4 regions of the Micromonospora sp. WMMD736 genome follow, and region 2 is predicted to be linked to each of the others. Evidence: riboswitches for the same ligand, from Rfam matches in the RefSeq annotation. Region 2 holds a riboswitch; each other region holds the start of a gene.

Region 1 (4,290 bases), 1.9 Mb from region 2:
CGGCCGGTATTCGGGTGATCCAGGTCGACGAGCCGGCGCTGCGTGAGACGCTGCCGCTGCGCCGGGCCGACCAGAAGGCATACCTGGAGTGGGCGGTCGGCGCGTTCCGCCTGGCGACCTCCGGTGTCGCCGACGACACCCAGGTCCACACCCATTTGTGTTACTCGGAGTTCGGTGAGGTCATCACCGCCATCGACGCTCTCGACGCCGACGTCACCAGCATCGAGGCGTCCCGTTCGAAGATGGAGGTCCTCGACGACCTCGCCGCGATCGGATACCACCGCGGAGTCGGCCCCGGCGTCTGGGACATCCACTCACCGCGGGTGCCCTCGCACGAAGAGGTCGTGCAGGCGCTGCGTCGGGCAGCGGCGGTGGTTCCCGTCGAGCGGCTGTGGGTGAACCCCGACTGCGGTCTCAAGACCCGCGCCTACCCAGAAGTCAAGGCATCCCTGCAACATCTGGTCGCCGCTGCCGTCGAGCTTCGCGGCCACTGAGTACCACGCCGGGCGGGACGAGCGTCAGTCCCGCCCGGCAGCCACGGGAGTAAACCCAGGTGAGCGCGGGCCGCCGCACCGGCCACCGCCGGCGTGCCGCTGTGGTTCTGGCCGTTCAACACTGGCTCGGAGAGTTTCGGAGCGCCGGCCTCGGCAGCGGAGGTTCCTTAACGATCCATTAGACTGGCTGGTGGCGTTGGTTCGCCCGGTCACGACCGACCGGGCGTCGTAAGAGGGAACCCGGTGGAAATCCGGGACTGCCCCGCAGCGGTGAGTGGGAGCGACCGCCGTCATCAGCACTGGGCCCATCAGCCTGGGAAGCGACGGCCAGTAGGGGACCGGCGTAGCCGGTCGCGTCCGCGAGTCCGAAGACCTGCCCGCGCTGCGTACACAACAGTGTGCGCTGCCGTCGGCCTCGCGGGTGGGCTGAGCGGGTGACGTGCCGTCCGTCGGCGCGTGCTCCTCAGCGTGTATCCGCGTTCCGGCGGTGTGGTTTCCCGAGGGACGGATCACCGCTGTGCACGACACCACCGCGATCGCCGGCCGAGCGCCGTCGGCGTCGCATTTGACCCTGTCGCAGATCATGGACCAACATCACACCAACCTGATGGGTACGGTGCACGGCGGCCGGATCCTCAACCTGATCGACTCGGTCGCCGGGGTGGTCGCCGCCCGGCACTCCGACGGGCCGGCCGTCACCGCCGCCATCGACGAGACCGCGTTCCTGCGGGCGGTGCGGGTCGGCGACGTCGTACACGTCGACGCGCGCATCACCTGGGCGGGCCGCAGCTCGATGGAGGTGGCCGTGAAGGTGACCGCGGACCGCTGGGACCGCGCCGTGCCGCCCACGGACGTGGCCACGGCCCATCTGGTCATGGTCGCCATCGACGACGACGGGCAGCCACGTGCGGTGCCGCCGCTGCTGCCGGAAACGGACGGGGACCGGCGTCGGTACCGTGAGGCGGAGATCCGCCGGGAACACCGGTTGGCGCTGCGGCGGGCGTTGCTCGACGGCGCCGTAGAGGTCTAAGACCTGCTCGGACTGTCCGTCGCGGCGCTGGCCGGTCACCTGGCAGCGATCGTCGTCCTCACCGCCCGCCAGGTTCGGCGATGATGCTCGTGCTGGCCAACGCCTCCTGTTATGGCATCCGCGTCGGGGTGGTGGTCGCGTTCGGCGTCGTCCGCCGGGAAGGCCGTCGCCCGTCGTGCGGGAGTGGACGCCATTCGGTCGTGCCTGGTAGGCAGACGGGTGTGCGCATTGTCTCCCTGCTGCCGGCGGCCACGGACATCGTGGCCATGCTCGGACTGACCGGGCATCTGGTCGGTCGTACCCATGAGTGCGACTGGCCGCCGGGGGAACTGACCGATATTCCGGCGGTGACCGCGACGTCGCTGCCGGGGGCGTTGACGAGCCGGGAGATCTCGGCGGCGATCGCTGGCGACGCGCACCGGGGGTCGTCGTTGTACCAGCTCGACGTCGCCGTGTTGGAGGATCTGAAGCCGGATCTGATCCTGACCCAGGATCTGTGCGACGTGTGTGCGGTCTCCTACGAGCGGGTCAACGACGCCGTCCGACTGATGGACTTTGACACGAGGGTGGTGTCCCTGGAGGCGAGGACCATCGCCGGGATCCTCGACACGGTCGATGCCGTGGCCGCGCTGACCGGCACCGACGAACGGGCGGCGAAGATCCGCGCCGACAGCGAGCGTCGCCTCGCCGCGTTGCCCGGGCCGGCGGCCGGCGCGCCGAGGGTGTTGTTCGTCGAGTGGCTCGACCCGCTTATGCCCGGCGGGCACTGGGTGCCGGAGCAGATCAGCTACGCCGGCGGGCAGTCACTGCTGCTCGGACCGGGCGCGCACAGCACACCGCACCGATGGTCGGTCGTCGCGGACCTGGCCCCCGACGTGGTGGTGTTCGGGCCGTGCGGGTTCACACCGAAGCAGACGCTTGACGAGTTGTCCGTGGCGACCGCGCAACCCGGGTGGGCTGACCTGCCCGCGGTGCGCGACGGGCAGGTGTGGGTGGTCGACGGACCCGCCTACTTCAACCGCCCGGGCCCGAGGGTCGTCGACGGCGCGGAGATCCTCGCCGCCGTCCTTGCCGGCCGCTCCGACTCCCGCACCCAGCACGTGCCCACCTGATGCGTCGGGGTGGTGCCGCGCGGCCCGGTAGCACAGGGCTGCGGTGCCGGCACCACCCCAGCGCCAGTTACGGCGGGGAGATCGACGGAGCCTGTCCGGAGCCGAAGCGCCACCCCTCGACAGTGCCCTGCGCGGGGTTGTAGCTGCTCGCGCCGAGCGTGCTGTAGGACCAGGTACCGCCGGGCACGGCGTGCCAATACGACCAGTACGCGCTGGCCGGGGGAGTATTGACACATGGCTCGGAGGCGGGCATGGGGTAGCCGTTGATACGGCAGACGAAGGCAAGGCCCCATCGTTGAGTGCCCGTCACGGTGAAGCCCCCGCCCTGCAACGCGGCCAGGCCGGTCGGCGGGTCCCCGAGTCGGCAGCCGGTCTGCACACCGAGGCCGAACGCGGTGAGGTCGACCACCACCGTGACGCCCGCGCCCGCCGCGCACGCCGCAGCGTGCGCGGCGCGCGGCATCGGGTCGACGACGACCAGGCCAGCGCTGACGACGACAGCCGCGAACAGCAGCGCCAACCGTCGCCGAATCACCGCCCGCTGCGCGGTCACCACGGCGTACACGCCAGGACGGGCGCGGCGGGCTGGGCGCCGCTGGTGGACAGGGTCGCGTACCCGGCGCCTGCGAGACCGGGGACGGCCTGCGCGGTGGCCCGCACCGCGGTGGTCGCGTCGAATCCGCCTGAGGTGTAGGCGATGGCGCCGCGATCGGCCGACGGCCCGGTGCACGCCACCTGAAGGCCGATCAGGAACTGGCGGGCGCGCAGCCACGGTAGAGGTCGCCCGGCGACAGAGAGGGCCTGGGCGGCGAGCCCGGTGCTGTTCGCATTCGGCACGCCGTTGGCGGAGAACGAGCCGTCAACGCCTTGCACGGAGACGAGCCACTGCGCCGCCGAGGCCGCGACGATCGGCCGGTCCGCCGCGAGCAGAGCCTGGACCGCGAGCGCCGTTGCGTCGACGTCACTGACACACGTGGCCTGCCCGAACAGCAGGGGAAAACCGCCGTCGGCGCACCGGCTCGCGGCCAGGAACGTCACCGCAGCCGGTGGTGCGCCGCCGGCGCGGTCCAACGTCAGCACCGCGAACGACTGGGTTAACGTGTTGCTGTAGTCGCCGAAAGCGGAACGGTCGGAGTATCGACCGGACGGGGTCAGTAGGCCGCCGAGGCGGGTGAGCAGGTCGACTCCGCCGAACGCGGCCGGGTCGAGGCCGCGGACCTGGACGCCGAGGGCGAGTTTCGCGGTCGCTCCCGCGTACGCCTCGGTGCCGTCGCCGATGTAGCCGGTGAGCACGGCGGGTTGGGCGAGCCACGACAGGGCATCGGCCGCAGTCGTGTCGGCCTGCTTGGTAGCGGCGAAGGCGAACACCGCGTCGAGGGTGAGGCCCTGGTCGGGGTAGGCGACGCCGTCGAAGACGACCTCGAAGCGTTCGCCGTCGACGGACTGGCGGGCGAGCCAGCCGGCGGCGGCATCGACCCTGTTGAGGGTGGGCGGCGATGCTGACGCGGTCGACGGTGTCACCGTCAGCGTCAGTGTGAAGGCGGCGAGCGCGGCGGTCGCGAGGACGCGCGCGCGGTGCCAAAGGAAACGGTTGACCATGAAACGGCGCCTTTCCGGGCTCCGATGGTCCGAGACGACCCGAATCCCCTCGGGC
Region 2 (11,954 bases):
GGGGTGGCGTGTACACCGAGACCAACGGCTGGAACTTCGCGTTCACCGCGCAGCAGGACCCCCGGGGCCTGATCAACCTGTACGGCGGGCAGCAGGCGTTGCGCGACAAGCTCGACACCTTCTTCGCCACGCCCGAGAACGCCGACCGTCCCGGCGGCTACGGCGGCATCATCCACGAGATGGTCGAGGCCCGCGCGGTGCGGATGGGCCAGCTCGGCATGAGCAACCAGCCGTCGCACCACATCCCGTACCTGTACGACGTCGCCGGTGCTCCCGCCAAGACGCAGGCGGCGGTGCGCGAGATCCTGCGGCGTCTCTACGTGGGCAGCGAGATCGGCCAGGGCTACCTGGGCGACGAGGACAACGGCGAGATGTCGGCCTGGTACGTGCTCAGCTCGCTGGGCATCTACCCGTTGCAGGCGGGCTCGACCCACTGGGCGATCGGCTCGCCGCAGTTCACCCGGATGACCGTGCACCGCCCGACCGGCGACATCGTGGTCAACGCCGCGAACAACGACAACCGCAACGTGTACGTGCAGAGCGTGAAGGTCAACGGCAAGAAGCAACGCACCGTCTCCGTCGACGTGTCCGCGCTCGCCAAGGGCGGCACGATCGACTTCCAGATGGGACCGAACCCGTCCTCGTGGGGCACCGGTCCGGACGCCGCGCCCCCGTCGCTGACCAAGGGCAACGCGGTACCGCAGCCGTTGCAGGACGTCACGGGGCCGGGCCTGGGCACCGCCACCATCGGTACGGGTCAGGACGCGTCGACGCTCTTCGACGACTCGTCCACCACCCAGTTGACCGCGTCGTCGGGTACCCCGCAGATCGGCTGGACGACCCGTGGCGGCCGGCAGCAGCCGACGTACTACACCATCACCTCCGGCGCGGCCGCGGGTGACCCGGCCGACTGGCGGTTGCAGGGTTCCACCGACGGCCTCACCTGGAACACCCTGGACTCGCGGACGGGTGAGGTGTTCCGCTGGCGCAACCAGACCCGGCCGTTCCGGATCGACAAGCCCGGGCGGTACTCCCAGTTCCGCCTGGTCGTGACGAAGACCGTCGGCGCGGCGCAGCCGAACCTGGCCGAGATCGAACTGCTCGCCGGCGGCGACCTCGACCTGGGCGGCGGCGACATCACGGTGACCGCCACCGACGACGTGCACGCCCGCTCCGGCGCGCCCGCCACGCTGGCCCTGGCCACGGTCACCGGTGGCGTCGCCGACGACTACCGCGCCACGATCGACTGGGGCGACGGTTCACCGGCCACCGAGGGCACCCTGACGCTGAGTTCCCGGGAGGTCTACCGGGTCAGCGGCGAGCACACCTACGCCACGCCCGGTTACCACCAGGCGAGCGTCACGGTGACCGACGGCGCCGGTCAGGGCTCGGTGACGGTCGGCGTCGACGTCGCGTACGCGGCGAAGTCCAGCCTCACCGCGGCGTTCGACACGGTCTGCGTCGGCGACGAGGGCACCCTGGCGGCGGACTGTGACGCGAAGTCGTGGGCCTACTCGCGGGCCGCGCTGGCGGCGGCCGGTGTGACCCAGGGGCAGCGGCACCAGGTGCCGGGCACCGCGCTGGGCTTCACCCTGCCGCAGGTCCCGGCCGGGCAGCCGGACAACGCCACCGGTAACGGCGCGACGATCGCCCTGCGCCTGCCGGACGACGCCCGGAACATCTCGTTCATCGGCGCCGGTACGCAGGGCAACCAGGACACCACCGGAACGGTGACCTTCAGCGACGGCAGCACCGACAGCGTTCCGATCCGGTTCAGTGACTGGACGCTGGGCGGCAACGCCAACGGCACGCCGTCGTACGGCAACGTCGTGGTCGCGAAGTCCGCGTACCGGCTCAGTGGCACGAGCCGCGACGGTGCCCAGCCGTTCCTGTTCGCCACCACGCCGTACCAGATCCCGGCGGGCAAGACGCTGGTGTCGGTGACCCTGCCGACGCAGACCGGCGACCCGCGCTCGGCGGGCCGGATCCACGTGTTCGCCGTGGCCGACGACGGCACTCCGGCTGCTGCCCTGGTGACCACCGCCCCGGGCGACCAGAGCGTCGACGTCGGGCAGGTTCTCACGGCGGACCTCGGGTCGGTGACCGGCGGTGTCCCCGACACCACCGGCTACCGGGCCCGCGTGCAGTGGGGCGACGGCACGGTTCCGGACGACGCCACGGTCGGCGCGGACGGCGCGCTCAGTGGTCGGCACACCTACGCCGCTGTGGGCACCTACCCGGTGCGCGTCACCGTGTGGGACACGGTGTCCAGCAGCACCGCTACCTTCACCGTGACGGTCCGGCCGGCTGGGGCGGCCACCACCCTCGCGGTGTCCGGCGCGCAGTCGGTCGCCGCTGGCGACGCGGTCACGGTCGTCGGCAGTGGGTTCGCCGCCGGCGAGCGGGTGACGGTGGGCCTCGCGGCCGGCACGACCCGCGAGGTGACGGTCCCGGCGTCCGCGACGGGCACGGTCCGTGCGACCGTCGCGACCCCCGGGGACACGCCACCGGGTCGGTACGCCGTCCGCGCCACCGGCGCGTCCTCGGCGAACCCGGCGACGGCGACCGTGCAGGTGATCGTGGGTTCGGCGGAGCCGGCCTACCAGCCGCGCCTGTCGTTGCCCACGCCGACCGCGCCGCGCGGCACGGCGATCACCGTCGACGGCACCGGCTTCGCGCCGAACGAGACGATCACGGTCAGCCTCGGCGACGGCCGTCGGGTCGGCACGGTGCGCGCGAACGGTGACGGCATCGTCGCCGGTGGGACCGTCGGCGTCCCGGATTCGATGGAGCCCGGAGTCACCAGCGTGACGCTGGCCGGGTCCCGGTCGAAGGCGACGGTGTCCCGACCGTTCACGATCACCGCTACGAAGTAGGCCGGAAGCACATCAGTCGGGCGGGCCGTACTCCACGGCCCGCCCGACATCCGTTGCGGGTCCGCCGATCCCGGCCCCGAACGGCGGGTCGCGGGACCGCTCGCCTCGCCCGACCGATCGCCGCTCCTGCCAGCCGACCTCGCTGCCCCGAATCTGGGGCAGCTCGACAGGGGTCGTGGTAGACCCTCGTCACCCCTCCGCCGGTGCTGGTGCCGCGTCCAGGCGGAGCTGCCAGTGTGGGCCGTGGCCAGTGAGCCGGACGACCGCCAGCGGCGCGACGTCGAACAGCCGGTACGTCGCCAACGGCAGATCCAGGGCGTGCACGAGCGCGACCCGGATCACGAGCGGGTGGGTGACGGCGGTGACCCGTCGGCCGCCGCCGCGCTGCGCGTCCAGCCACCGACCGACGCGCCGGCGCACGGCGACGATCGACTCACCACCGTGCGGCGCGGCGTCCGGATCGGACAGCCACTCGCGCAGCGCGTCGGGCCGTTCCGCCGCGATCTCGGCCAGGGCCCGGCCGGACCAGTCGCCGTAATCGCAGTCGGCCAGGCCTGCCTCGACGCTGGGCGCGAGGCCGAGAACCTCGGCGGTCTCGACGGCCGCCGTCTCCGGGCTGGACAGGCAGGCGTCGGGCGGACGCCGGCAAGGCAGGGCGGGGGACAGGGCGAGGGCGGCACGTCGGCCGCCCTCGTCCAGACCGTCGTCTCCGCCGAACCGGGCCTGCCGCAGGGCGGCGGTGTGACCGTGGGCGACCAGCCGCAGGCTGGTGGCGCTCACCCGGCCAGTGGTGCGTCGGCGGCCGCGCGCTGGCGGTGCATCAGGGCGGCGAAGAGCAGGCCGATCCCGGTCCACAGCACCGTCTGGGTGCCGAGTGAGGCGAGTCGGAAGTTCCACAGCAGTGTCGCGGGGAAGTCGGCGGGGACCTCCTGGAACGACGGCAGCACCACATAGGACACGACGGTGACCAGCAGGAAGCCGCCGACCGCGGCGCTGGCCCGCAGCCACACGGGCGCGTGTTCACTCACCGACCGGTAGCCCAGCGAACCGGACCAGACCGCGACCAGGCCGAGCACCACCATCAGCAGGTAGGTGACCGTGCGCTGGTCGATGGTGGCGGGGTCGCCGACGGCCGGCGGATTCGGCGGGTACTTGAGGAACGGCACGAGCACCGCGCCGAGCAGCGCGCCGCCGGCGAGCAACAGCCCGGACCGTCCGTCGTCGGCGGTCTGCCGCCTACGGGCCAGCAGGACGTACGCGCTGGCCAACAGGCCGCCCATGGCGACACCGAACAGGCCGGTGGCCAGGAAGAGGCCGCCGCGCTGGCCGTCCCGGCCGATCAGGGCCTCCTCGCCGTGCTGGTGCCCGTCGGCGGTAGGCCCGGCGTGCGTGGCCGCCTCCTCGATGGCGATGGCCGCCTCGACGTGTGGTTCGCCGACGACGTAGGCGAACGTCCCGGCGAGCAGGCCGGCCACCAGGCCGGCGAGCAGCCCGCGCAGCAGGACCGTGACGAACGTGGGTGCGGTTCCGGTGCCGCTCAGTGGCACGGGACACCGAGCAGGTGCCGGCCGTCGTGCATCAGCTCGTGCAGGTACATCCCGCTGCGCGAGACCGCCCCCTGGTCGAAGGCGACGAGGTAGGCCAGCAGGGCGAGCACGGCGACGGTGGCCAGGACCGTCCACAGGAGACGGATCGGGACAGCGGGGTGCGCCAGCGGCTGGCTGGACGTGGAGCTGGACATGCGTGAACGAACCTCCTCGGGGATGACGCGTCCCCATCGCAAGGCTGCGGACGACCGAGCGTCCTGGCTCGCGACCCCCGGGCTGGGGGCCGCTCACAGTGGCGCGACCGCGCCGGATTCTCACCGGCTTCCCTCGCGTCGCCGCAGATAGTGGGTCGACCGTATCGGTGCCGGTTCCGCTCGGTCAAGCCGACGACGACTGTCGGGGTGCCGCCGCCCGCCACCCGGCCCGGGTCGATCGACGAGGACCGTCACGTCGACCGCGACACGCCCGAGACCGACATGTGGGGTGTGACAAACGTGCCCGCCCCTATATATGGTGTCGACCGCAGCTGGTTCGGCCAATCCTGGTGACTGGTCGAGGCAAGAGGGAACCCGGTGGAAATCCGGGACTGTCCCGCAGCGGTGAGTGGGAACGACCGCCGTCATCAGCACTGGGCCATCGGCCTGGGAAGCGACGGCCAGTAGGTGACCGGGCAGGCCCGGTCGCGCCCGCGAGTCCGAAGACCTGCCAGCGCGCCGCGTACCCGAACCTCGGGTGCGCGGCGGTCCGAGGCCGCGTGGTACGGCTGACGCCACCTGACCCATGCCCGCGCGGGCTTGGCGTCCGATGGTCTCCGCCTCCTCGCGTCCGAGGGCCCTTGAGGTCTCGAACTCCCGAGGAGTGAGTGGTGACAGTCACCGAGGTGGTCCCGGTCAGCGGTGAGGCCGTGCGGCGGACCCCGATGCAGGTGCGCAAGCGCGACGGCGGCACCGAGGCCGTGGACGTGAACAAGATCGTCCGGGCGGTCGAGCGGTGGGCCGACGACCTGACCGACGTCGACCCGATGCGGGTGGCCACCCGTACGATCAGCGGCCTCTACGACGGCGCGACGACGGCCGAGCTGGACCGGCTGTCCATCCAGACGGCGGCCGAGATGATCGGCACGGAGCCGCAGTACTCGCGCCTGGCCGCGCGGCTGTTGGCCGGCTACGTCGACAAGGAGGTGCGGCGTCAGGGCATCACCTCGTTCAGCGCGGCGATCCGGGCCGGCCACGCCGAGGGTCTGATCGGCGACGAGACCGCCGCGTTCGTCGCCGCGCACGCGGAGACGTTCGACAACGCCGTCGACGCCGACGGCGACCGCCGCTTCGAGTACTTCGGCCTGCGCACCGTCTACGACCGGTACCTGCTGCGTCACCCCACCACCCGGCTGGTGCTGGAGACCCCGCAGTACTGGCTGCTGCGGGTGGCCTGCGGCCTGTCCCGTACGCCGGACGAGGCGGTCGACTTCTACCGGCTGATGTCCAGCCTCGCCTATCTGCCCAGCTCACCGACCCTGTTCAACTCCGGCACCCGACACACCCAGATGTCCTCGTGCTATCTCGTGGACTCGCCGCGCGACGAACTGGACTCGATCTACGCGCGCTACGCCCAGGTCGCCAACCTGTCCAAGTTCGCCGGTGGCATCGGCATCGCGTTCTCCCGGGTCCGGTCCCGCGGCGCGCTGATCCGGGGTACGAACGGGCAGTCCAACGGGATCGTGCCGTGGCTGCGCACGTTGGACGCGAGCGTCGCGGCGGTCAACCAGGGCGGCCGGCGCAAGGGTGCGGCCTGCGTCTACCTGGAGCCGTGGCACCCGGACATCGAGGAGTTCCTCCAGCTCCGGGACAACACGGGCGAGGACGCCCGGCGTACCCACAACCTCAACCTGGCCAACTGGATCCCGGACGAGTTCATGCGCCGGGTCGAGGCCGACGAGATGTGGTCGCTGTTCGACCCCGACGAGGTGCCCGAACTGCCGGACCTGTGGGGGGAGCGGTTCGACGCCGCGTACCGGGCCGCCGAGGAGCAGGGCCGCTACGTGCGGCAGCTGCCCGCCCGCGAGCTGTACGGGAAGATGATGCGGGCCCTGGCCCAGACCGGCAACGGCTGGATGACCTTCAAGGACGCGGCCAACCGGCTCTGCAACCAGACGGCCGAGCCGGGCAACGTGGTCCACCTCTCCAACCTCTGCACCGAGATCATCGAGGTGTCCAGCGACGACGAGACCGCCGTGTGCAACCTCGGCTCGGTGAACGTCGCCGCCCACCTGACCGACGACGGCATCGACTGGGAACGACTGCGCGCCACGGTCCGGACGGCGGTGACCTTCCTCGACCGGGTCATCGACATCAACTACTACCCGACCCCGCAGGCGGCGGCGAGCAACCCTCGTTGGCGGCCGGTCGGGCTCGGGCTGATGGGGTTGCAGGACGTGTTCTTCGCGCTGCGGCTGCCGTTCGACGCGCCGGCCGCGCGGGAGCTGTCCACCCGGATCAGCGAGGAGCTGTACCTGACCGCCCTGGAGACCTCCGCCGACCTGGCGCGGGAGTTCGGCGCCCACCCGACGTACCCGCAGACCCGGGCCGCCCGGGGCCAGCTTCAACCCGACCTCTGGGGCGTCGAGGGTACGCAGACCGCCCGCTGGGACGCGCTGCGGGAGCGGGTCGCCGCGCACGGGCTGCGCAACTCGCTGCTGGTGGCGGTCGCGCCCACCGCGACGATCGCCTCGATCGCCGGCTGTTACGAGTGCGTCGAGCCGCAGGTGTCCAACCTGTTCAAGCGCGAGACGCTGTCGGGGGAGTTCCTCCAGGTCAACACCGCTCTGGTACGCGAGTTGAAGGCCCGCGGCCTGTGGACCGAGCAGATCCGGTCGGCGATCAAGCGGGCCGAGGGCTCGGTGCAGTCCGTCGCGGAGCTGCCGGCCGACGTGCGGGAGCTGTTCCGCACCGCGTGGGAGCTGCCGCAGCGCGCGCTGATCGACCTGGCCGCCGCCCGCGCGCCGTTCATCGACCAGTCCCAGTCGCTGAACCTGTTCCTGGCCTCGCCCACCATCGGCAAGCTCTCCTCGATGTACCTGTACGCCTGGAAGACCGGTCTGAAGACCACCTACTACCTGCGGTCCCGGCCGGCCACCCGGATCCAGCAGGCCACCGTCAGCGCGGTGACGCCCGTCGTCCCCGTCGCTGTCGACGCCGACGCGCTGGCCTGCTCGCTGGAGAACCCGGAGTCCTGCGAGGCGTGCCAGTGACCACCGCCGACACCACCACCGACGCGAGGACCACACACATGCTGCTCGACCCCGGGATGGACCTGACTCTCCGCCCGATGCGCTACCCGCACTTCTTCGACCGCTTCCGGGACGCCATCCGCAACACGTGGACGGTCGAGGAGGTCGACCTGCACGCCGACCTCGCCGACCTGGACCGGCTGTCGCCGGCCGAGCGGCATCTGGTCAGCCGCCTCGTCGCGTTCTTCGCCACCGGCGACACGATCGTCGCCAACAACCTCGTGCTCAACCTGTACCAGCACGTCAACAGCCCCGAAGGCCGGCTCTACCTGTCGCGGCAACTGTTCGAGGAGGCCGTGCACGTCCAGTTCTACCTGAACCTGCTCGACACGTACGTGCCCGACGAGACCGAGCGGTTCGAGGCCTTCGCCGCCATCGAGAACATTCCGTCGATCCGTCGCAAGGCCGAGTTCTGCTTCCGCTGGATCGACTCGCTGGGCGACCTGCGGGAGTTGCGTACCCGCGAGGACCGGCGGGCCTTCCTGCTCAACCTGATCTGCTTCGCCGCCTGCATCGAGGGGTTGTTCTTCTACGGCGCGTTCGCGTACGTCTACTTCCTGCGCTCCCGTGGCCTGCTGCACGGCCTCGCCTCCGGCACCAACTGGGTGTTCCGCGACGAGTCCATGCACATGGCGTTCGCGTTCGACGTCGTCGACACCGTCCGCGCCGAGGAGCCCGATCTGTTCGACGACGACCTGGCCGACCAGGTCCGCCGGATGCTCACCGAGGCGGTCGAGTGCGAGGTCCAGTTCGCCGAGGACCTGGTGGGCCAGGGGGTGCCCGGTCTCACGTTGACCGACATGCGCCAGTACCTCCAGCACGTCGCCGATCGCCGGCTCGCCCAGCTCGGGATCGCGCCGCACTACGGGTCGGCCAACCCGTTCGCCTTCATGGAGCTGCAGGACGTGCAGGAGCTGTCCAACTTCTTCGAGCGGCGGGTGTCGGCGTACCAGGTCGGGGTGACCGGCACGGTCGCCTTCGACGACGACTTCTAGAACCCCCACCCCACCCCCGGCCCCGCCCCGTCGATCATGAAGTCGTTGCGCCCCTATCGGCGTGTCGGGGGCATTGACTCCATGATCGACGTCGGCGGCGGACGGGTGTGGGGATGGGGTGGGGGTGTTCTTGGGGGTGGGGGACGGGGGAGTCAGGCGGGGGTGCAGGTGGGGGTGGTGGTGGGCGGACTCGACGAGGTGATGGAGCTGAGGTAGCCGGCGGTGGTCGTCGCGCCCGGCGCGAGTTGGCCGTTGTACGCGGCGTTCGCGACGGTGACCTGACTACCCGACTGGGTGAGGGTGCCGTTCCAGACCTGGGACACCGTCTGCCCGCTGGCGAGCGTCCAGGTGACCCGCCAGCCGTTGAGCGCCGACGATCCGGAGTTGGTGACCGTGAGCCGCCCCTCGAACCCGCCCTGCCAGGTGTTCACCACGGTGTTGGTGACCGCGCAGGACGTCCCCGCCGGGCCTGTCGGCGTCGGCGTGGGGGTGGTCGTGGGCGTCGGAACGGGCGTGGGCGTCGCGTCCACGGGCGGGCTCGGCGTCGGGGTCGGGGTGGGCGTCGTGCCGTTGGCTTGGAACTGCCACCAGTTGAGGTTGAACAGCGTGCCGCTGCCGCCGGTGAACCGCAGGTACAGATCCTGGGTACCGGTGGCGCCGGAGACCGGGCAGGAGACGGTCTGCCAGGTCTGCCACCCACCGGTGCCGGGTACCGCGCAGCTGCCCACCCGGGTGCCGGTGGGACTGCCGAGGCGCAGTTCGACGGTGCCGCCGGACGTCGCCGAGGCTACCCGCGCGGAGAAGGAGGTCGCGCCCGTACCGAAGCCGACGCCCTTGACCTTGATGTAGTCCCCGTTCTCGATCCACCCGACGTTCATCCCGCCCTCGCTGGCCGGCTCGGTCTCGATGCCGGAGCCCCAGGCGATGGTCTCGGCCTCCTGCCGCACGTACGGGTTCAGCGTGCCGATCTGTGGCGCGCCCGTCGTGGTCATGTTGATCGTCGGGATGGTGCCGTTGGTGTTGTACGTGAACTTCTCCACGGCCACCGAACGGGTGTAACCGCCACCGCCCGGCAGCGCCCCGTTGTGGTAGAAGAAGTACGAGCCGCCGTTGAAGTCGATGACTCCCGGGTGGTTGGTGAAGCTCGCGCCCTGGCGGGGCATGACCGTGCCGCGGTAGGTCCACGGGCCGGTCGGCCCGGTGGCGGTCGAGTATCCGATGAACTCGGAGCAGCACTCCGCCGCGAACACGTTGTAGTAGATGCCGTTGCGCTTGTAGACCCAGGGGCCTTCCTCGTAGAGGGTGGGTCGGCTCGCGTTGCCGCTGCGGGCGCCGAAACCGGCGGTGGTGAGCGGGATCTTGGTGGCGCTGCCGCTGTAGGAGATCATGTCGGCGTTCAGCCGGACGTACCACAGGTTCGGGTTGCCCCAGTACAGGTACGCCTGACCGTCGTCGTCGACGAAGACCGTGGGATCGATCTCGCCGTTGCCCACCAGGGGGCGGCCGATGGCGTCCCGGAACGGCCCGGTGGGGCTGTCGGAGACCGCGACGCCGATGGCCATCGAGTTGGTGGCCCGGGCGGTGACCGGCACGTACCAGTAGAACTTGCCGTTACGGGCCACGACCTGACCGGCCCACGCGTTGGCGCTGGCCCAACTGAAGGTGGCCACGCTCAACGGTGAGCCGTGGTCGGTCCAGTTGACCATGTCGGCCGACGACCACACCCGCCAGTCCTTCATGGTGAAGTACGTGGAGCCGTCCTCGTCGTGGCCGGTGTAGAGGTAGACCCGTCCGTTGTGGACCAGGGGCGCCGGGTCGGCCGTGTAGATGTGCTGGACGATGGGGTTGTCCGCGCGGGCGGCCGTGGCCGGCATCAGCGTCGAGACGAGTAGCAGGCTCGCGAGCCAGGCGAGGCCGCGCCGGAGCCGGGTCTTGGTCCGCGGTGGCGGTGTGTGGCGCATCGGTACCTCCAGGGTGGGTCACGACGGGCGGGCGGCCCGCCGCGTGCGCTGGCGGCGTGTCGCGGGTGTCGTCGCGGGTCGCTCGGGTGGGGCTGCGGCGGTGCCGCGAGCACGGCAGGAGGAGATCGGGTGTCCACCCGTGGCTCCCGCGTGCGGCGGCCCGCCGTACGTCGACGGCGGTGGTCAACGTCCCTGAGGGGAGGCCCGGTCACCCGCCAGTGGGCGTTGGTCATGCACGGCTCCATCGATCTTGATGGATCGAGTGGAGCGGTGAAGCGTGCCCTTCGCCTCTGCGGCCCGAGGGTAGTCTGTTATCGCTAACATTCTCAAGCGATGGACGGAAATGGATTTACCGGCGATGGCACGGGCGGGTCGGCGCAGGGTCGTACGCAGCGGTCGACGAGCTGCTCAGCGCTGTAGTCGGGTCGGGTTTCCCGGCCCGCTGCGGCGCACGAGCCACGCCTCCGTGATGTGCGTGAACATCGCCTGTGCGGCACCGTCGGGGTCGTGGGCGGCGATGCGCTCGTAGATGCGCCGGTGCCCCTGGTTCGACGCCACGCACATGGCCCGCTCGGGCTGGCCCATGTACCGGGCGGTGTTGACGACCTGACTCTCCAGGGACCGGACGACGCCCCGGGCGATGCGGTTGCCGGACGCCTGCATGATCGTGTCGTGGAAGGCGCGGTCGTGCTCCTGGTAGGTGACGTGGTCGTCGACCAGCTCGTCCATGCGGTCCACCAGGGCGCGCAGCCGGTCGATCGTCGCCTCGTCGGCGAGGCGGGCGGCCACGTTCGCCATGTCGGACTCCAGCACCCGGCGGGTGACCACCAGGTCGTCCAGGATCGCCAGGGTGTCGTCCTCGGCGATGGTCGCCGCGAGGACGAGTTCGTCGAGCATGTCCCACGACGAGGGCGGGGTGACGAGCGTCCCGCTGCCCTGGCGGACCTGCACGAGCCCCTTCTCCTGAAGGATCTTCACCGCTTCCCGGATGACGGTGCGGCTCACCGAGAAGGCCTCGCAGAGCACCGGCTCGGGGGGTAGTGGCGTGCCCGAGGGATGTGCTCCCTGGACGATACGGGTCACCAACTCTGCCGTGATCGCCTGAGCCAGATTCGTCGGGCGACGCGTCCAGTTCGGTGTCGCCGCGCCATTGACGGCCGACTGGTTCGATGTTGTCACGTTCACCTCCGCGTAGCCGCGGGAGCGGGCCCACGAGTCCGCCCCAGTGTACGGGCAACCGTTGACGTCAGACGTCATACGAGTTACGTTCTCGTCAATCTTGCATCGAC
Region 3 (11,954 bases), 1.9 Mb from region 2:
CGAAGTCCGGGTCGTACGGCGTGCCGTAGCCCATCAGCAGGGCATCGGACTTCATCCGCGGGTCAATGGCGTCCCACGTCAGACCGGCCGGGGTCACCTCGATGCCGATCTTCTTCGCGTCGGCCGTCACCGCCAGCGCCAGGTCCTTGCGCAGGGTGTCGCTCGCCGGGTACATGAGCGTGAATCGGGCCGACCGGCCGTCCTTGACCCGTACCCCATCCGCGCCGGGCTTCCAGCCAGCCGCGTCGAGCAGCGCCCCGGCCGCCGTCGGGTCGGCGGTGGGAGCGCCGACGGTCGAGGGCTCGGCGAACTCGGAGGTCGGGGGGACCGGCCCGAACGCCGGCTCGCCCGCGCCGTTGAGAATGCCGGCGACCATCGCGGACCGGTCCACGGCGAGGTTGAGCGCCCGGCGGACCGCCGTATCAGCGAGGACAGGGTTGCCCATTGGCAGCATCACGCCGCGGTAGTCGGCGGTCGGCACCCGCTGCACCGCGTACGCGCTGTCTCTGTCGAAGCCGGAGGCGAGCTTCGGTGGCAGTTCGGCGGCGTCGAACTCGCCGGCTCGCATCCGCTGGGCGCGGACGTTGTCGTCGGCGACGAACGCCACCACGACCCGGTCGTTCGCCGGCCGGCCGCCGAAGTAGCGCTCGTTGGCGGTGAGCACGAGGCGGTCGCCCGGCGTCCAGGACTCGACCTTGTACGGTCCGGTCCCGATCGGCTTGCGGTTGAAGCCGGTGGTGTTGATGTCCTGCCCGCTGAGCAGCTTGGCGGGCACGATGCCGAGGGTGAGTCGCTGCAGGAACGGCGCGTACGGGTAGCGCAGCGTGAACACCACGGTCGTGGCGTCGGGTGTGGACACCGACTCCACCATGTCCAGGTCGGAGCGCAGTGTGGAGTCCACCTTCGGATCCAGCACCGCCTGGTACGTAAAGACGACATCCGACGCGGTCAGCGCGCTGCCGTCGTGGAACTGCACACCGTCGCGCAGTTTGGCGGTCACGGTGCGTCCGTCGGGCGACACCGTCGGCAGGGCCGAGGCCAGGCCGGCGACGAGGCGGTTGTCGCTGTCGCGGGCGACGAGCCCGTCGAAGATCAACGCGGCGCCGTCGACGCCGTAGTTGAGCACCGGGTTCAGTGCGTCGGGCTCGTCGGAGGTGGCCACGACCAGGGTCGCGCCACCGGCTGAGCTGTCCGGGTTGGTCGGGGCCGAGCAGCCGGCGAGGACGAGCATTCCGGCCGCTGCGGTCGACGCCACGAGACGTCGGAAGGCCGGTCGGATCCGGGTCACTACACGCTCCTGTGGTGTGGGGAACGGGTGCGGGCGTGCGGGTGCAGCCGCCGCGGTTATTGATCACGTTGGCACAGTTGCCACACCATGGCAATTGCCAATCGAGTGCATCATGGTTCCGGGAGTGGCCGCCGAACCCATCACCGGGCGCGTGTCGCCGCCCGGGCATCCCGACGGACCGATGAGTTGATCAACGGACTGTTCATGTCCTCGTCTCGTGCCCCACACCGGCCCGGACGTGCGCGTTTCCCGAGGTTGAGCAGGGTTGCCGCGAATGTGTCATCGCAATCCTGGAGCACCACGTGTCCCTGCACGCACGTCGGCGACGACGAAACGCGGCGACGGTAACTCCGCTGGCGGCCCTCTGCACCACCGCGGCCGTCCTGGTCCTACCGTCCCCGGCGGCGGCGCACCCCTTCGGTGACCCGCAGACCGTGTCCATCGCCCCCGACGAGCAGCGGAACGACGTCGTGCGGGTGCGGTGGCGTGTCGGCGGACCCGACGACCTCACCCTGCTCGGAGTCTCGCTCGGGTTGCTACCGGCCGACCGCGTCCTGCTCGACGGCGCTGTCGACTACCGGGCGACCGACCCGGCCGTGATCGCGTCGTCCGAGCAGTTCCCCGCGTACCTGCTCAAGCAGATCACCGTGGCCGACGGGGCGCGCCCCTGCCTCGGCAGTGTCGCGCCGCTGAGGGCACTGGCGCGGATCGGTGCGACGATCGACTACACCTGCCCGGGGCCGGTTGGTTCGGTCACCGTCGCGGTGCGGATGCTGACCGACCTCAACCCCGCCTACCGGGCCATGGCCACCGGCCCCGGGGGGCAACGCGCGGTGTACGGCTCGGGCGAGGAAACCCACGACTGGAGCCTCACCAGCCGCGCGCCGGCCGCCGGCAGCACCAGCCGTGGCCGCAGCGCGGCCGTCCAACTCGCCGGCGTCATCGCCGCGGTGCTGCTGGTCGCGGTCGGGGTCCCGTTGGTGGTGCGGCGGGTGCGGCGACGCAGGGTCCTGGCATGACCGCGAGCGCAGCTTTGTCCGCGTCCCTTACAGACCAGATGCAGGACCTCATCCATTCACCGGGCGTACCCCCGATCGCGTTCGTGCTCGCGTTCGCCGCCGGTGCGGGTCACGCCGTGGCCCCGGGGCACGGTAAGAGCCTGGCCGCCGCCTACCTCGCCGGCTCGCGCGGCCGGATCCGGGACGCCGCCTGGCTGGGCGGGTCGGTGGCCGTCATGCACACGCTCTCCGTGCTGGTGATCGGCGTGGCGTGGACGTTCCTGTCCCTGTCCGAGGTGATCCGGATGCAGGAACTCACGAGCTGGCTGCAACTCGGCGCGGGTGTGATCGTCCTGGCCACCGGTCTGTGGATGGTGCGCCGACACCTGCACAACGCTGGCCACAATCACTCACACAGCCACAGCCACAGCCACAGCCACGAGCATGGGAAGCGTCCCGGGCTGGTCCTGCTCGGCATCTCCGGCGGGCTGACCCCGTCTCCTGCCGCGTTCCTCGTGCTGGCGACCGGGCTGTTCATCGGTCGCGCTGGCTTCGCCCTGCTGCTGGTCCTGACCTTCGGCCTCGGCATGGCCGTCGTGCTCTTCGGCGTCGGGGTCCTCGCGGTCGCCGGAAGCTCACTCATCAACCGGGGCGCACAGTCCCGCGCCGTCCTCGGTCTGGCCGCGCGGGTGGCGCCTGTGCTCGCCGCCAGTGGCATCACGCTCTTCGGCGCGGGCCTCGTCACGGTCGCCGCGATCCACCTCGTCACCCTCACCTGAAGCGGCAGCGGGCGGATCAGCCGTCGGATGGTCAGCGGCTGCTCGGCCGCCGCTGACCATCCGATTATCCGGCTGTCAGACGCCGTAGCGCAGGTAGATGGTGTCGCCGACGGTCACGGTCGTGCCGCGGGTCGCGCTGGCCGGGGTGCCGCCGTCGCGGGTGACCTTCCAGGTGGAGGAGCCGCTGTTGGCCAGGCCGTTGATCGAGCTGATGGTGCCGGTGCCGCTGGTGGGGTTCAGGGCCGTGACGCAGCCACTCGGGGTGGCCGCGCCGACGGCCGCGTCCAGGACGGCACCGAGGGTGGTGGTGGCGGCGCTCGGGGTCAGCGCGACCGCGCACGGCTTGATGCTGCCGCTGCCGTTGTCGATGATCACGGCGAGCTTGGTGGCGGTGCCAGCGGTGAATCCGCTCGCCGCGACCCAGGTGGGCGCGCCGACGGTGACCGGGGTCGGGGGAGCGGCGGTGTAGCCCGCGCCGGCGAGGGCGCGCACCGCGTCGATGGAGGCGTACGCCGACGGGGTGGTGTTGGTGGGCAGGTACTTGAATCCGCCGCCGGTCAACTGCTGCGCGCGCAGGAAGTCGATCGGGGTCTTGCCGGCGGTGGTGGTGAAGTCGGTGCCCTGGCTGGGGATGCCGCAGGCGTTGAGCCCGGAGACGGCCCAGGCGTTGGAGTCGGTGTTGACGCCGAACATCGAGCTGAACGCGCCCGAGGCGTTGACGAGCTTGCCCTTCAGGAAGTTCTTCGCCTGCAGCACGTCGGTGTCGGTGTTGGGGACCCCGGCGGCGCAGAGCGCGGCCATCGCCGCGCCGGTCATGTCGATGTCACTGGTCGCGGCGAGTTGGGTGGGGTCGCCCTCGGCCTGGGTGAACGTCCAACCGCCGTCGTTGTGCTGGTTGTTGCGGATCCGGGTGATCGAAAGGTCGAGCAGTGCCTGCGGCACGCGGGCGGCGCCGGCCTGGGTCTTCGCGCCGGCCAGGGCGAGAGTGCCGAAGACGGTGCCATTGAAGTTCGCCGGCGGGCCGTAGTAGCCGGCCGAGCCGGTCTGCCAGTAGGCGATGGTGTCGGCAATCAGGTTACGGGTGGGGGAGACCCGGGCGGGATCGATGCCGGCGGCGTAGGCGTTCAGGACCCCACGCTCGTAGTCGGTGACCACCGGCGTGCTGCTCGGCCAGGACGAGGCCGAGAGCTGGTTGCGGTAGACGGTGCGGGCGTTCTTGGTCGTGTCGCCGGAGGGGTAGACGTCCACCGCCGCGACGCCGGCGGGCGCGAACGCGCTGAACGCCCACTCGTTCGACAACCCGCCGCTGGCGTAGCTCCCGTCGGCAGCCTGCAGGGTCCGCAGGTAGGCGACGCCGTTGGTCTTGGCGGTGGCGATCTGCGCGGCGGTCGAGGTCGCGGCGGCCGGTGCGGCGCCTCCCGCGACCGCCAGGACCGTGGCGATCAGCGCGGCGGCGGGAACGGCCGCGAGGCGTCTGCGGCGGCTGCCGGGTGAAAAGCGCGAGGACATCGGGTCTCCTTGGGGGTACGGGGCACGGCTGCCTCGACCCGGAGCCCGGCGCGCGCCGGCGGGAGCGGGGCGGGCCGGCCGCAGGACGCGTGGGACGGATACCGCAGGTGCTGCGTCACCACGTAGGTAGTCGGGCTCGGGACGGGCGAACCGTCCTCACCGTTGCGCGTCAGCCCCGGATTCCCACCGGGTTCCCCCACGCGATGACGCGGTCACCGTATGGGAGGAGACCGCTACCGCGCGCTGTTAGGTACATGACACGTCCTCGCGTTGACGCGGTGGTGGCGGTTGTGGTCCGATGGCCGCGATCCAGCAGTCAGGGGAAGCCGGTCAAAGTCCGGCGCTGGCCCGCAGCCGTAGGTCCCGATATCGGGACGAGTCGGATTACCTGGCTGGATAGTGCACCGCAGCGCCGTCGAGGTACACGGCGCGGAGCCAGGTTTCCGGGGTTTGTCCTCGGGGTCCGCGTCCGCGCCTGCGCCGCTAGCCCCCGAGAGAGTCGCCATGTCCCCACTGGTCAGTCGAACGTCGCGTGTTCCCGCAGCGTGGTTGGCGGCCGTCGCCGCAGCGGTGCTCGGCGCGGTGGCGCTGGTGGTGCCGACCCGCGCCGCGCTCGCCGACCCGCTGGAGTCCTGCACCCCAACGCAGGGCGCGATCGTCGCTGTCGACTTCGGCGCATGGGGTGGGCCGCTGCTGCGGGGCTGCGACGCCACCCCGACCACCGGACTGGACCTGCTGCACGAGGCGGGCTTCACCACCGCCGGCACCGCCCACGACGGCCCCGGCTTCATCTGCCGGATTGGGTCTCCCGCCTTCGACGCCGGTGCCGAGCACCCGACGCCGGCTGACGAGGCGTGCGAGTTGACGCCGCCGGCCACTGCCTACTGGTCCTACTGGATTGCCCCGGCCGGGCAGGACCACTGGACCTACAGTCCACTCGGCGCGATGTCCCAGCGGCCGGGCCCGGGTGAGGTCGAGGCGTGGGTCTTCGGCGGCACCGACATCGGCGGCAGCACCGGGGTGCCCACCTTCACCCCCGCGTCGGTACGCGCGAGCGGCCCGACTCCGACCGCCACTGCGACTCCGACGGCGACCCCGACCTCGACGCCCGTGCCGACGCGACCGACGGAAGCGCAGGTCAAGGCGGTGGCGAGTTACCTGGTGGGGCAGCTCGTCGACGGCGACCACGTGGACAACGGTTTCGTCAACTACTACCGGACCATCGCTGTCGCCACCGCCCTGGCCGGGACCGGTGGGCAGGACCAAACCCTCACCAAGGTCGTCGACTACCTGCGGGCGCACGTCGATGCCGCGATCTTCCCGAACGGCGACACCGCCGTGCCGAACACCGCTAACGTCGCCAACCTCGCCCTGCTGGCCACGATCACCGGAGGCGACCCGCGCGCGTTCGGCGGCCGGGACCTGATCGCCACGCTCACCGACCGGGTGTGCACCGCGACCGACATCGACGCCGGATGCGCCGCCGCCGGTGACTTCGCCGGATCGACCGGACCGATGACCCACGCAACAGCGCTGCTCGCGCTCAAGCGCGCCGGCATCACCCCGCCCACCGCGACCGTCGCCCGGCTGACCGAGCAGCAGTGCGCGAGCGGCGCCTTCGGTGGCCTGTGGCTCGCCCCGGGCGAGTTCTGCGACCCGGACATCGCCGCCACGACCCTGGCTGTCCTCGCGCTGCACGCCCTCGGCGGACAGGACGAGGCGCTGGGCTCGGCCAAGACGTTCCTGACCGGGGCGCAGGAAACCGACGGCGGTTACCAGCCCTACACCGGCGCCGGGTTGACCGACACCTACTCGACCGGACACGCCGCGCAGGCCCTCGCCGTGCTGGGCATCACCGATCGGGCCGCCGCCGCCACCGGTTTCCTGGTCGGCCGGATCGCCACCGGCGGCGGGCTCAGCCCCGACCCGAGCAACCCGGACGCCGACCTGGCCGCCACCGCCGCGGCGGCGCTCGCGCTCGCCGGCACGAACCTCGCCGCGCTGACCCACCGCCTGGGCGGGCCACCACCGGCCGGGCCCCGGCCGGATCTGGCCAAGGGAGTGTCCTACCTCGTCGCGCCGGCCAACCTGATCGACGGCCAGTACTACGAGTCGTTTCCCGGCTTCCCCGACTTCGGGTTGAGCATCGACGGCGCGTACGCCCTGGCCGCCACCGGCGGGGACGACGCGAAGCTGCGGGCGATCGTCGAGTTCCTTCGCGGCGGCGGCGCGGTCGGCGACAACGGCTTCACCGTCGACATGTGGTTGGGCGTCGGCACCGACTACGCCGTCGGCGGCGCGATCGGCAAGGTCGCGTTGCTGGCCCAGGTCACCGGCTACGACCCACGGACCTTCGGCGGACACGACCTGATCGCCGCGCTGGGTGACGTCACCTGCACCAAGGTCGACGCATCGACCGGCTGCGCCGGAGCAGGCAACTACCGGTACGCCACCTCGGTCTTCGGGCAGTCGCTCGGCATCATCGCGCAACTACGCGCGGGACAGGGCGAAGCCGCCGCCAAGCCGGTCGAGTTCCTCAAGGGATTGCAACGCGCCGACGGGTCGTTCCCCAGCCTCATCCCAGCGGCGGACACCGACCGGGACGTCGACAGCACCGCGATGGCCGCGATGGCCCTGGCCGCGCTCGCCGACGACCCGGCGGCGGCCACCGCCGTCGACAAGGCGCTCGCCTGGATCGCCTCGACGCAAAAGGAGCACGGCGGGTTCCCCGGCGCGGCCGGCGACTCCACCAACTCCACCGCGCTCGCCATCCAGGGCCTCACCCTGCGCGACACCACCTACGCGGGTCAGATCGGCAAGGCGCTGGCGTTCCTGGCGGCCCAGCAGAACGACGACGGCGGGTTCACCGTCGCGGCCGGTGGCCAGGCGGGATCGGACGTCCGCGCCTCCACCCAGGTCGTCGGTGGCGCCACCGGCATCTCATTCGCCGCCCTGGCGCGGGACGTGCACGACACGCCGGGTCCGGACCCGTCCGGCTCACCCACACCCACGCCGAGCGCCAGCCAGCCGTCCTCGCCGACGGCGACACCCGTGGCGACCCCGTCGGCGACGGGCCCCGGCGGGCACTCGTGGGGCAACCTGCCCCGCACCGGCGTGTCCATCGTGACCATCGCCCTGCTGGCGCTGGTGCTCGTGGTCGGTGGCGTCCTGCTGCTGGTCGCCGCCCGTCGCCGCGCGGTGTCCGACAACGGCGGTGAATCGTGACCACCCGCCGGTGGTTCCGGTCGATCGCGGCCCTGACGATCGTCGCCGCGCCGGTGGTGGCACCCACGCCGGCGCTGGCCGCGCCCCTGCCAATCGGGCAGTGCACCACCTCGTCCGGGGCAATCCTCGCTGTCGACTTCAGCCGCTGGGGCGGGCCGCTGCTGCGGTCCTGCGGCACCACCCCGACCACCGGCTACCAACTACTCAACCAAGGTGGCTGGCGCACCACCGGGACGCAGCACGACGGCCCGGCGTTCATCTGCCGCATCGGCTACGCGGGTCACCAGGGCGGAACGCAGTACCCCACCCCGGCCGACGAGAAGTGCGCGCTCACCCCACCGGCCAGCGCGTACTGGTCGTACTGGCACGCCGACCCGGGACAGAACAGCTGGGTCTACAGCCAGCTCGGCGCGATGAGCTACAAGCCCAAGCCGGGCAGCGTCGACCTGTGGATCTTCGGGGCGACCGACATCGGGGGAACCCAGGGGCGGCCCACGGTCAGCCCGGACAGCGTCCGCGCCCGCAACAGCACGCCGATCGGCGCCGCCACCACCGCGCCGCCCGCAGGTGCGCCCACCCCGGCCCAGCCCGGCGGCGGGAACCCACCAGCCGCCGGCAACCCGCCGGCACCGGGTGACCCCGGCATCGGCCCACCCCCGCCCGGCCCACCACCGACCGGAGCGCCGGCGTCGGTGCCGATGGGCGGTACGCCGACGCCTCCGGCCAGCCCGACGACATCCCCCACGGCGGGAGCGCCGTCCGGGCCGCCGGACGCCACCCCCGACGGGCCGCGCATCCTCGACGCGGCACCCACCGCGACGGCCGCCCGCAAGGACACCGGCTCGGCGCTGCCAGCGCTGATCACCGTCGGCCTGTTGACCGTCCTCGCCCTGGTCGGCGGTGTCGTCGGCTGGCGGCGACGCCGCACCTGAACCGATGCCCCCGACCCGCCCCGACCTCCTGCACCGCCTCGCGGTAGCCCGGCTGCCCCGCCCCCTGCACCCGGTGGCCTGGTGGCTGTGGGCGCTCGCGCTGGCGACCGCCGCGAGCCGCACCAGCAACCCGCTGCTGCTGCTGCTCATCTTCGCGGTGCTCGGGTTCGTCGTCAGCGTCCGCCGCACCGACGCCCCCTGGGCGCGGGCGTTCCGCTACTACCTCTACCTCGCACTGCTCATCATCGCGATCCGGGTGGTGTTCCGGACGGTCTTCGCCTCCGGCATCACCCCCGAGGACCACATCCTGTTCCGGCTGCCGCACCTGCCCACCCCCGACTGGTACGCGGGCATCCAGATCGGCGGCCCGGTCTCCCTGGAGGCAACCCTCTCCGCCACCGTCGACGGGCTCCGATTGGCGTGCCTGCTGTGCTGCATCGGCGCCGCCAACAGCCTCGCCAACCCCAAACGCGCCCTGCGGGTCCTCCCCGGTGCGCTGTACGAGCTGGGTGTCGCCGTCACCGTCTCGCTGAGCGTCGCACCCCAACTGGTGGAGAGCGTCCAACGGGTCGCGCGTGCCCGCCGGTTACGCGCCGGACGGGCCAGGGGCCTCGGCGCCGTGCGGGCCATCCTGATGCCGGTCCTGCACGACGCCCTGGACCGGTCACTGCGGCTGGCCGCCGCCATGGACGCCCGCGGCTACGGCCGGGTCGGCACCGCCACACCCGCCTCGCGACGGCTCACCGGCGTCCTCATGCTCACCGGCATGGCAGGCCTGTGCGTCGGCGCGTACGGACTGCTCGACCCGGGGGTGCCCCGCCCGGTCGGGCTCGGTGGCCTCGCTGGCGGCGTGCTGCTCTGCGTGGCCGGGCTCGCCCTCGGCGGGCGTCGGGTGTCGCGCAGCCGGTACCGGCCCGACCCGTGGCAGTGGCCGGAGTGGACGGTCGCCGGCTGCGGGGTCGTCACTGCCGTCGTGCTCGGCGCCGGCACCGGCTACGACCCCGCCGCGCTCAACCCGAGCCTCTATCCGCTGCACTGGCCCAGCCTGCCCGCCCTACCGGCCGCCGCGATCCTCGTCGCCGCCCTCGCGGCAATCGCCGCACCGACACCACCGCGCCCGCACCGACCGGAGCCCGCCGCCGAACGACGTGCCGCCGACACCGCAGGAGCACCCTCATGATCCGCTTCGAGCGCGTCAGCGTCACCTACGACGGCGCGTCCCGCCCCACATTGCGCGACGTTGACCTCAGCATCGACGAGGGAGAGTTGTGCCTGGTCGTCGGGCACACCGGGGCGGGAAAGTCGACACTGCTCGGGGCGATCAACGGCCTCGTACCGCACTTCACCGGCGGCACCCTGCAGGGCAGCGTCCGCGTCGCCGGCCGGGACACCGCACACCACCCGCCCCGCGAGTTCGCCGACCTGGTCGGTGTCGTCGGGCAGGACCCGGTCGCCGGGTTCGTCACCGACACCGTCGAGGAGGAACTGGCGTACGGAATGGAGCAGCTCGCCCTCGATCCGGCGGTGATGCGGACCCGGGTGGAGGAGACCCTCGACCTGCTCGGCCTGGCCGACCTGCGCCACCGTGGCCTGCACGAACTCTCCGGCGGTCAGCAGCAACGCGTGGCGATCGGCGCGGCGCTCACCGCCCACCCGCGGGTATTGGTCCTCGACGAACCGACCTCCGCGCTCGACCCGACCGGAGCGGACGACGTCCTCGCCACCATCACCCGGCTGGTTCACGACCTCGGCGTGACCGTCGTGCTGGCCGAGCACCGCCTGGAGCGGGTCCTGCCGTACGCCGACCGGCTCATCCACGTCGCCCGTGACGGCGCGGTCCGTCACGGTGATCCGGCCGCCCTCATCGGCGGCACCACAGTCGCGCCACCCGTGGTCGACCTCGGACGCCTGGCCGGCTGGTCACCGCCGCCGCTGTCGGTGCGCGACGCCCGCCGGCACGCGGCCGCGCTGCGGGACCGGTTACCCCCGACGCCGACGCGAGCACACCGACTCTCCCACGCCGACGCCCGCAGCGCGCTGACCGCGGCCGGCGTGATCGTTCGCCACGGACCGGTCGTCGCGGTCCGCGGCGTCGACCTGACACTGGTACGCGGCGAGATCACCGCGCTGATGGGCCGCAACGGCTCCGGCAAGTCGTCGCTGCTGTGGGCCCTGCAGGGTTCTGGTCGCCGGGATGGCGGCAGCATCGCCGTCCCCGAGACCCCAGACGGCACCCTCGATCCGGGACGGGTCAGCGCCAGCCACGCCCGCCGACTCGTCGGCCTCGTCCCGCAGACCGCCACCGACCTGCTCTACCTGGACACCGTCGACGCCGAACTCGACCAGGCCGACCGCGACGGCGCCGAGCCGGGCACCGCGCGGCGTCTCCTCGACGGCATCGCTGCCGGCATCGACGGCGACAGCCACCCCCGGGACCTGTCCGCCGGGCAGCAATTGGCTCTGGTGCTGGCCATCCAGCTCGCCGTGACGCCGGGTGTGCTGCTGCTCGACGAACCCACCCGAGGGCTGGACTACCAGGCGAAGGCCGCGCTGACGCGTACCCTCGACGGCTTCGCCGCGCAGGGCCGCGCCGTCGTGGTGGCCACCCACGACGTCGAGTTCGCCACCGCCACCGCCGACCGGGTCGTGGTCATGGCCGACGGTGAGGTCGTCGCCGACGGTCCCGTCCCGACCGTGCTCACCGCGTCGCCCACATTCGCCCCGCAGGTCGCGAAGATCCTCGCGCCGCTGCCCTACCTGACGGTCGGGCAGGTCGCCGCCGCCCTCGACGATCCGGCGGTGCCCGCATGACGACACCGAACGTCGCGGTCCGCGTGCCTCTGCGCGCCGTGCTCGCGATCACCATGGCGTCGTTCCTGGGCTTCGTCGCGTTCCTCTGGCCGTTCGTCGTCCCGCCGGGCACCTTCGGCTCCACCCAGACCCCACCGCTGATGTTCGGCGTGCTGCTGCTCCTCGTCCTCGCCGTCATCTTCGCCGAGATCGCCGACGGCAGAATCGACGCCAAGGCGCTCGCCATGCTGGGCGTGCTGTCCGCCATCAACGCGGCCCTGCGGCCACTCGGCGCCGGCACGGCGGGCATCGAGACGGTCTTCTTCATCCTCGTGCTCGCCGGCCGGGTCTTCGGGCCCGGCTTCGGCTTCGCGCTCGGCTGCACCTCGCTGTTCGCCTCCGCCCTGCTCACCGGGGGAGTGGGACCGTGGTT
Region 4 (3,209 bases), 1.9 Mb from region 2:
CCCGCTCAACTGCTCGCCGAAGTACTGGACCATGTCGTTGCGTTCCGGCTCGCCGTGCACCAGCACGTCGAGGCCCAGCCGTTCCTGAAGTCGGATGACCCGTCCGACCTCAAGGCGCATCCGCCGGGTGTAGTCGACCTCGTCAAGCTGGCCGGCCCGGTACGCGGCCCGGGCCCGACGCAGCTCGTCGGTCTGCGGGAACGAACCGATCGTCGTGGTCGGCAGCGCCGGCAGGTGCAGCCGGGCCTGCTGAGCCGCGGCGCGCTGCGGGTAGGCACCACGCTGCCGGTCAGCGGCCCGCAGCGCGGCAAGCCTGCCCCGTACGGTGGCGTCGTACCAGGAAGCGGGCGACGCCGGAAGCGGTGCGGGCAGAGATGTGGTGCCGTTGCGTAGAGCCCGTCCCAGCAGGACGACCTCGTCGACCTTCTGCCGCGCGAACGCCAGCCGCTGGCGCACGTCCGGGTCGAGCGCGGTCTCGGCGGACAGGTCCACCGGCACGTGCAGCAGCGAACACGACGTCGACACCGCGACATGATCGGCGAGCCCCGTCACCACCGCGCCGGCGGTGATCGCCGCACGCAGATCCGTGCGCCAAACGTTGCGGCCGTCGACGAGCCCGGCGACGATCGTCTTGCCGCGCAATGGGCCCGCGCTGGCGAGCTGCCGCAGGTTGCCGGGCCCGGCGACCAGGTCCACACCGATCGCCTCGATCGGCGTGTCCAACAGAGCGGGGAGCGCGTCACCGAGCGTCCCGAAGTAGGTGGCGACAAAGATTGTCGGCCGCTGCTCGACGGCGCACAACCGGCGGTACGCGTCACGGAGCGCGGCGATCTCCGCCTCGCTGCGCTCGCCCACGTAGGCGGGCTCGTCCAGCTGCACCCACCGCACCCCGGCGTCGGCGAGCGTCCGCAGGAGGTCGGCGTACACGTCGACGAGGTCCGGCAACCGGTCGAACGGTTGACCACCCCCGTCGCTGGCCTTGGACAGCAGCAGGAACGTGGCCGGTCCGACGAGCACCGGGCGGCTCTCGACGCCGAGGTCACGGGCTTCGCGGTACTCGCGCAACGCCTTCGCGGGGTTCGCCGCGAAGACGGTGTCGCCGTCCACCTCCGGCACCAGATAGTGGTAGTTCGTGTCGAACCACTTCGTCAGCTCCAGTGCCGGCTCGGCGTCGACACCACGGGCCATCGCGAAGTACGTGTTCAGCTCGGACAGACCGAGACGCGCGAAGCGTCGCGGAATGGCGCCGACGGCCACGGCGGTGTCGAGCATGTGGTCGTAGTAGGAGAAGGTGTTCGACGGGATGGCGTCCAAGCCTGCGTCGCGCAGCGCCTGCCAGACCTCGCGCCGCAGCGCGGCAGCGGTGGTCTCCAACTCTTCCGCGTCGATGTGTCCCGCCCAGTAGGCCTCGACGGCCTTCTTCAACTCGCGGTTGCGGCCGATGCGCGGATAGCCGAGCACAGTGCTCTGACCGAATGCGGTGTTCATGGGGTCCTTCCCTCGAAGAGGCCGAGGACTCGCGCCACGACAGGGAAGGAAGGGGTACGGCAACGTACCGGCTTCCGCCCCGGCCGTCCCGAGAGACCATCGGCGGCGCACACCGGCTGGCGCGCGCGGCGCTGGCAGGTCTTCGGACTCGCGGGCAAGACCTCTTCGGTCGCCTACTGGCCGTCGCTTCCCAGACCTTCCGGTCCAGTGCTTGATGACGGCGGTCGTTCCCACTCACCGCTGCGGGGCAGTCCCGGTTTCGCACCAGGTTCCCTCTTACGGCGCCACGACCAATGAGGCCACGGCGAACCAACACCGACATCTATCCTAGGGGCTCCACGCATCACCCGGCTCAACGTGTCCGCTGAGCGGGACCGGTCAGTCGGGTGGCTCGGCCAGCCGCTGCATCCGGTTCCAACCGGACCAGCCGCGCTCGCGCAGCAGCTCCCGCAGCCGCCGTACCCGTGGGTCGGAGTCGACGGCGACCGCATCGATCAGATCGTGCGGGAGATGGTCGTCGTCCTCCCCCTCGGAAGTGACCTCCCCGGCGGCGTACGCCTGCTCCGGCAGACCGGCCATGATGTCCGGCGGACGGTCTCCATCGACACAACCGCATCGCGACAGGCGGACCCTCGGCAGGTCTGCCACACCGATGCGGCCTGGGACGGCTGGGCGTTGGGACACTCAGGCTGGGAACCCGATCCAAAAACTGGCGGCGGTCCATGCATCCTGCGAATGCCAGCCGCTCACCCGCCTCGAGATCACAGGAGGCCTGACCGAGTTCCGCCAAAAGCACCACCACCGCATGCCGTACCAGCACTGATACGGCATGCACCCGCATGACGGCGACTACATGATCGATGTCCCACCCTGGGCATGCATAGCACTTGCCGGACACTCGCACCGGCAACCGCTCATTTGCCCAATTGGTGCCGACGGGCGACGGGCCGCAGGGCGAGCACGCGCCTCGAACCTCGATGCCTTTCTCTGCGCCAACAGCTGCGGTGCGTGGCCGAGTCCAGTGAACCACAGCATCGTTAAGTATCCATATTGGGGTTTGTCTCTGGCTCTCGTGTGGGAGGTCCTGATGCAGCACGCGGCGGAACGTGACGGCCCCGACCTGCTCGGCTGGTGGCTACAGCAGCCGAGCCGGCGAGGCCGCCTGCGGACGCGGCACCCGACAACACCGAAGCCACCGGGCATCCGGTTCGCGTTCTACGGCCGGATGTCGACCCGGGAGTTCCAGGACCGGCTGTCGTCGGCGCGGTGGCAACGCGACTTCGCCGAGGACGTGATCGACGGCCAGGGCGTGATCGTGGCCGAGTTCTTCGACGTGGGCCATTCCCGCCAGGTGCCCTGGCCACGTCGCCCGCAAGCCGCACGATTGCTGGCAGCGCTCGCCGACCCTGCCCGCGGGTTCGACGCGGTGGTAGTGGGAGAGTTCGAGCGAGCCTTCTACGGCAACCAATTTCGCGACCTCGCGCCGCTGTTCAACCTCTACGGCGTGCAGCTGTGGCTGCCCGAGCTCAACGGCCCGGTCGACGTCAGCAACGAGTTCCACCTGTCGCTGCTGGCCCTGCTCGGTGTGCACTCCAAACGTGAGATCCAGCGCTCGCGGTTTCGGGCCAAGGCGGCCATGCGCGCCCAGGTCATCGAGCAAGGCCGTCATCTCGGCGGCCGGCCGCCGTACGGGTACCGGCTGGCCGAGGCAGGGCCGCATC

Evidence for each region. A riboswitch is a leader RNA that binds a small molecule or an ion and turns the genes downstream of it on or off. The one in region 2 is predicted to bind cobalamin.
Region 1: linked by a shared signal. The riboswitch ahead of ACN269_RS09135 (acyl-CoA thioesterase) and the one ahead of ACN269_RS01050 (ribonucleoside-diphosphate reductase subunit alpha) in region 2 are both predicted to bind cobalamin.
Region 3: linked by a shared signal. The riboswitch ahead of ACN269_RS09040 (hypothetical protein) and the one ahead of ACN269_RS01050 (ribonucleoside-diphosphate reductase subunit alpha) in region 2 are both predicted to bind cobalamin.
Region 4: linked by a shared signal. The riboswitch ahead of metE (5-methyltetrahydropteroyltriglutamate--homocysteine S-methyltransferase) and the one ahead of ACN269_RS01050 (ribonucleoside-diphosphate reductase subunit alpha) in region 2 are both predicted to bind cobalamin.

The regions. Positions count from the first base shown of each region.
Region 1 is NZ_JBMHMI010000001.1:2,167,530-2,171,819, reverse strand. It holds gene metE (5-methyltetrahydropteroyltriglutamate--homocysteine S-methyltransferase) at 1-494, shown strand, start outside; cobalamin riboswitch at 675-889, shown strand; gene ACN269_RS09135 (acyl-CoA thioesterase) at 1,078-1,524, shown strand; gene ACN269_RS09130 (ABC transporter substrate-binding protein) at 1,746-2,636, shown strand; gene ACN269_RS09125 (hypothetical protein) at 2,704-3,201, opposite strand; gene ACN269_RS09120 (peptidase) at 3,186-4,235, opposite strand.
Region 2 is NZ_JBMHMI010000001.1:289,201-301,154, forward strand. It holds gene ACN269_RS01030 (GH92 family glycosyl hydrolase) at 1-2,876, shown strand, start outside; gene ACN269_RS01035 (histidine phosphatase family protein) at 3,066-3,656, opposite strand; gene ACN269_RS01040 (CbtA family protein) at 3,653-4,423, opposite strand; gene ACN269_RS01045 (CbtB domain-containing protein) at 4,414-4,617, opposite strand; cobalamin riboswitch at 4,653-4,792, opposite strand; cobalamin riboswitch at 4,934-5,147, shown strand; gene ACN269_RS01050 (ribonucleoside-diphosphate reductase subunit alpha) at 5,343-7,670, shown strand; gene ACN269_RS01055 (ribonucleotide-diphosphate reductase subunit beta) at 7,709-8,704, shown strand; gene ACN269_RS01060 (family 43 glycosylhydrolase) at 8,857-10,665, opposite strand; gene ACN269_RS01065 (FadR/GntR family transcriptional regulator) at 11,074-11,922, opposite strand.
Region 3 is NZ_JBMHMI010000001.1:2,144,783-2,156,736, reverse strand. It holds gene ACN269_RS09055 (ABC transporter substrate-binding protein) at 1-1,288, opposite strand, end outside; gene ACN269_RS09050 (hypothetical protein) at 1,591-2,307, shown strand; gene ACN269_RS09045 (cobalt transporter) at 2,304-3,065, shown strand; gene ACN269_RS09040 (hypothetical protein) at 3,141-4,574, opposite strand; cobalamin riboswitch at 4,679-4,801, opposite strand; cobalamin riboswitch at 4,869-4,984, shown strand; gene ACN269_RS09035 (prenyltransferase/squalene oxidase repeat-containing protein) at 5,079-7,799, shown strand; gene ACN269_RS09030 (hypothetical protein) at 7,796-8,731, shown strand; gene ACN269_RS09025 (CbiQ family ECF transporter T component) at 8,736-9,911, shown strand; gene ACN269_RS09020 (ABC transporter ATP-binding protein) at 9,908-11,542, shown strand; gene ACN269_RS09015 (ECF transporter S component) at 11,539-11,954, shown strand, end outside.
Region 4 is NZ_JBMHMI010000001.1:2,172,088-2,175,296, forward strand. It holds gene metE (5-methyltetrahydropteroyltriglutamate--homocysteine S-methyltransferase) at 1-1,488, opposite strand, end outside; cobalamin riboswitch at 1,605-1,817, opposite strand; gene ACN269_RS09145 (hypothetical protein) at 1,867-2,067, opposite strand; gene ACN269_RS09150 (recombinase family protein) at 2,576-3,209, shown strand, end outside.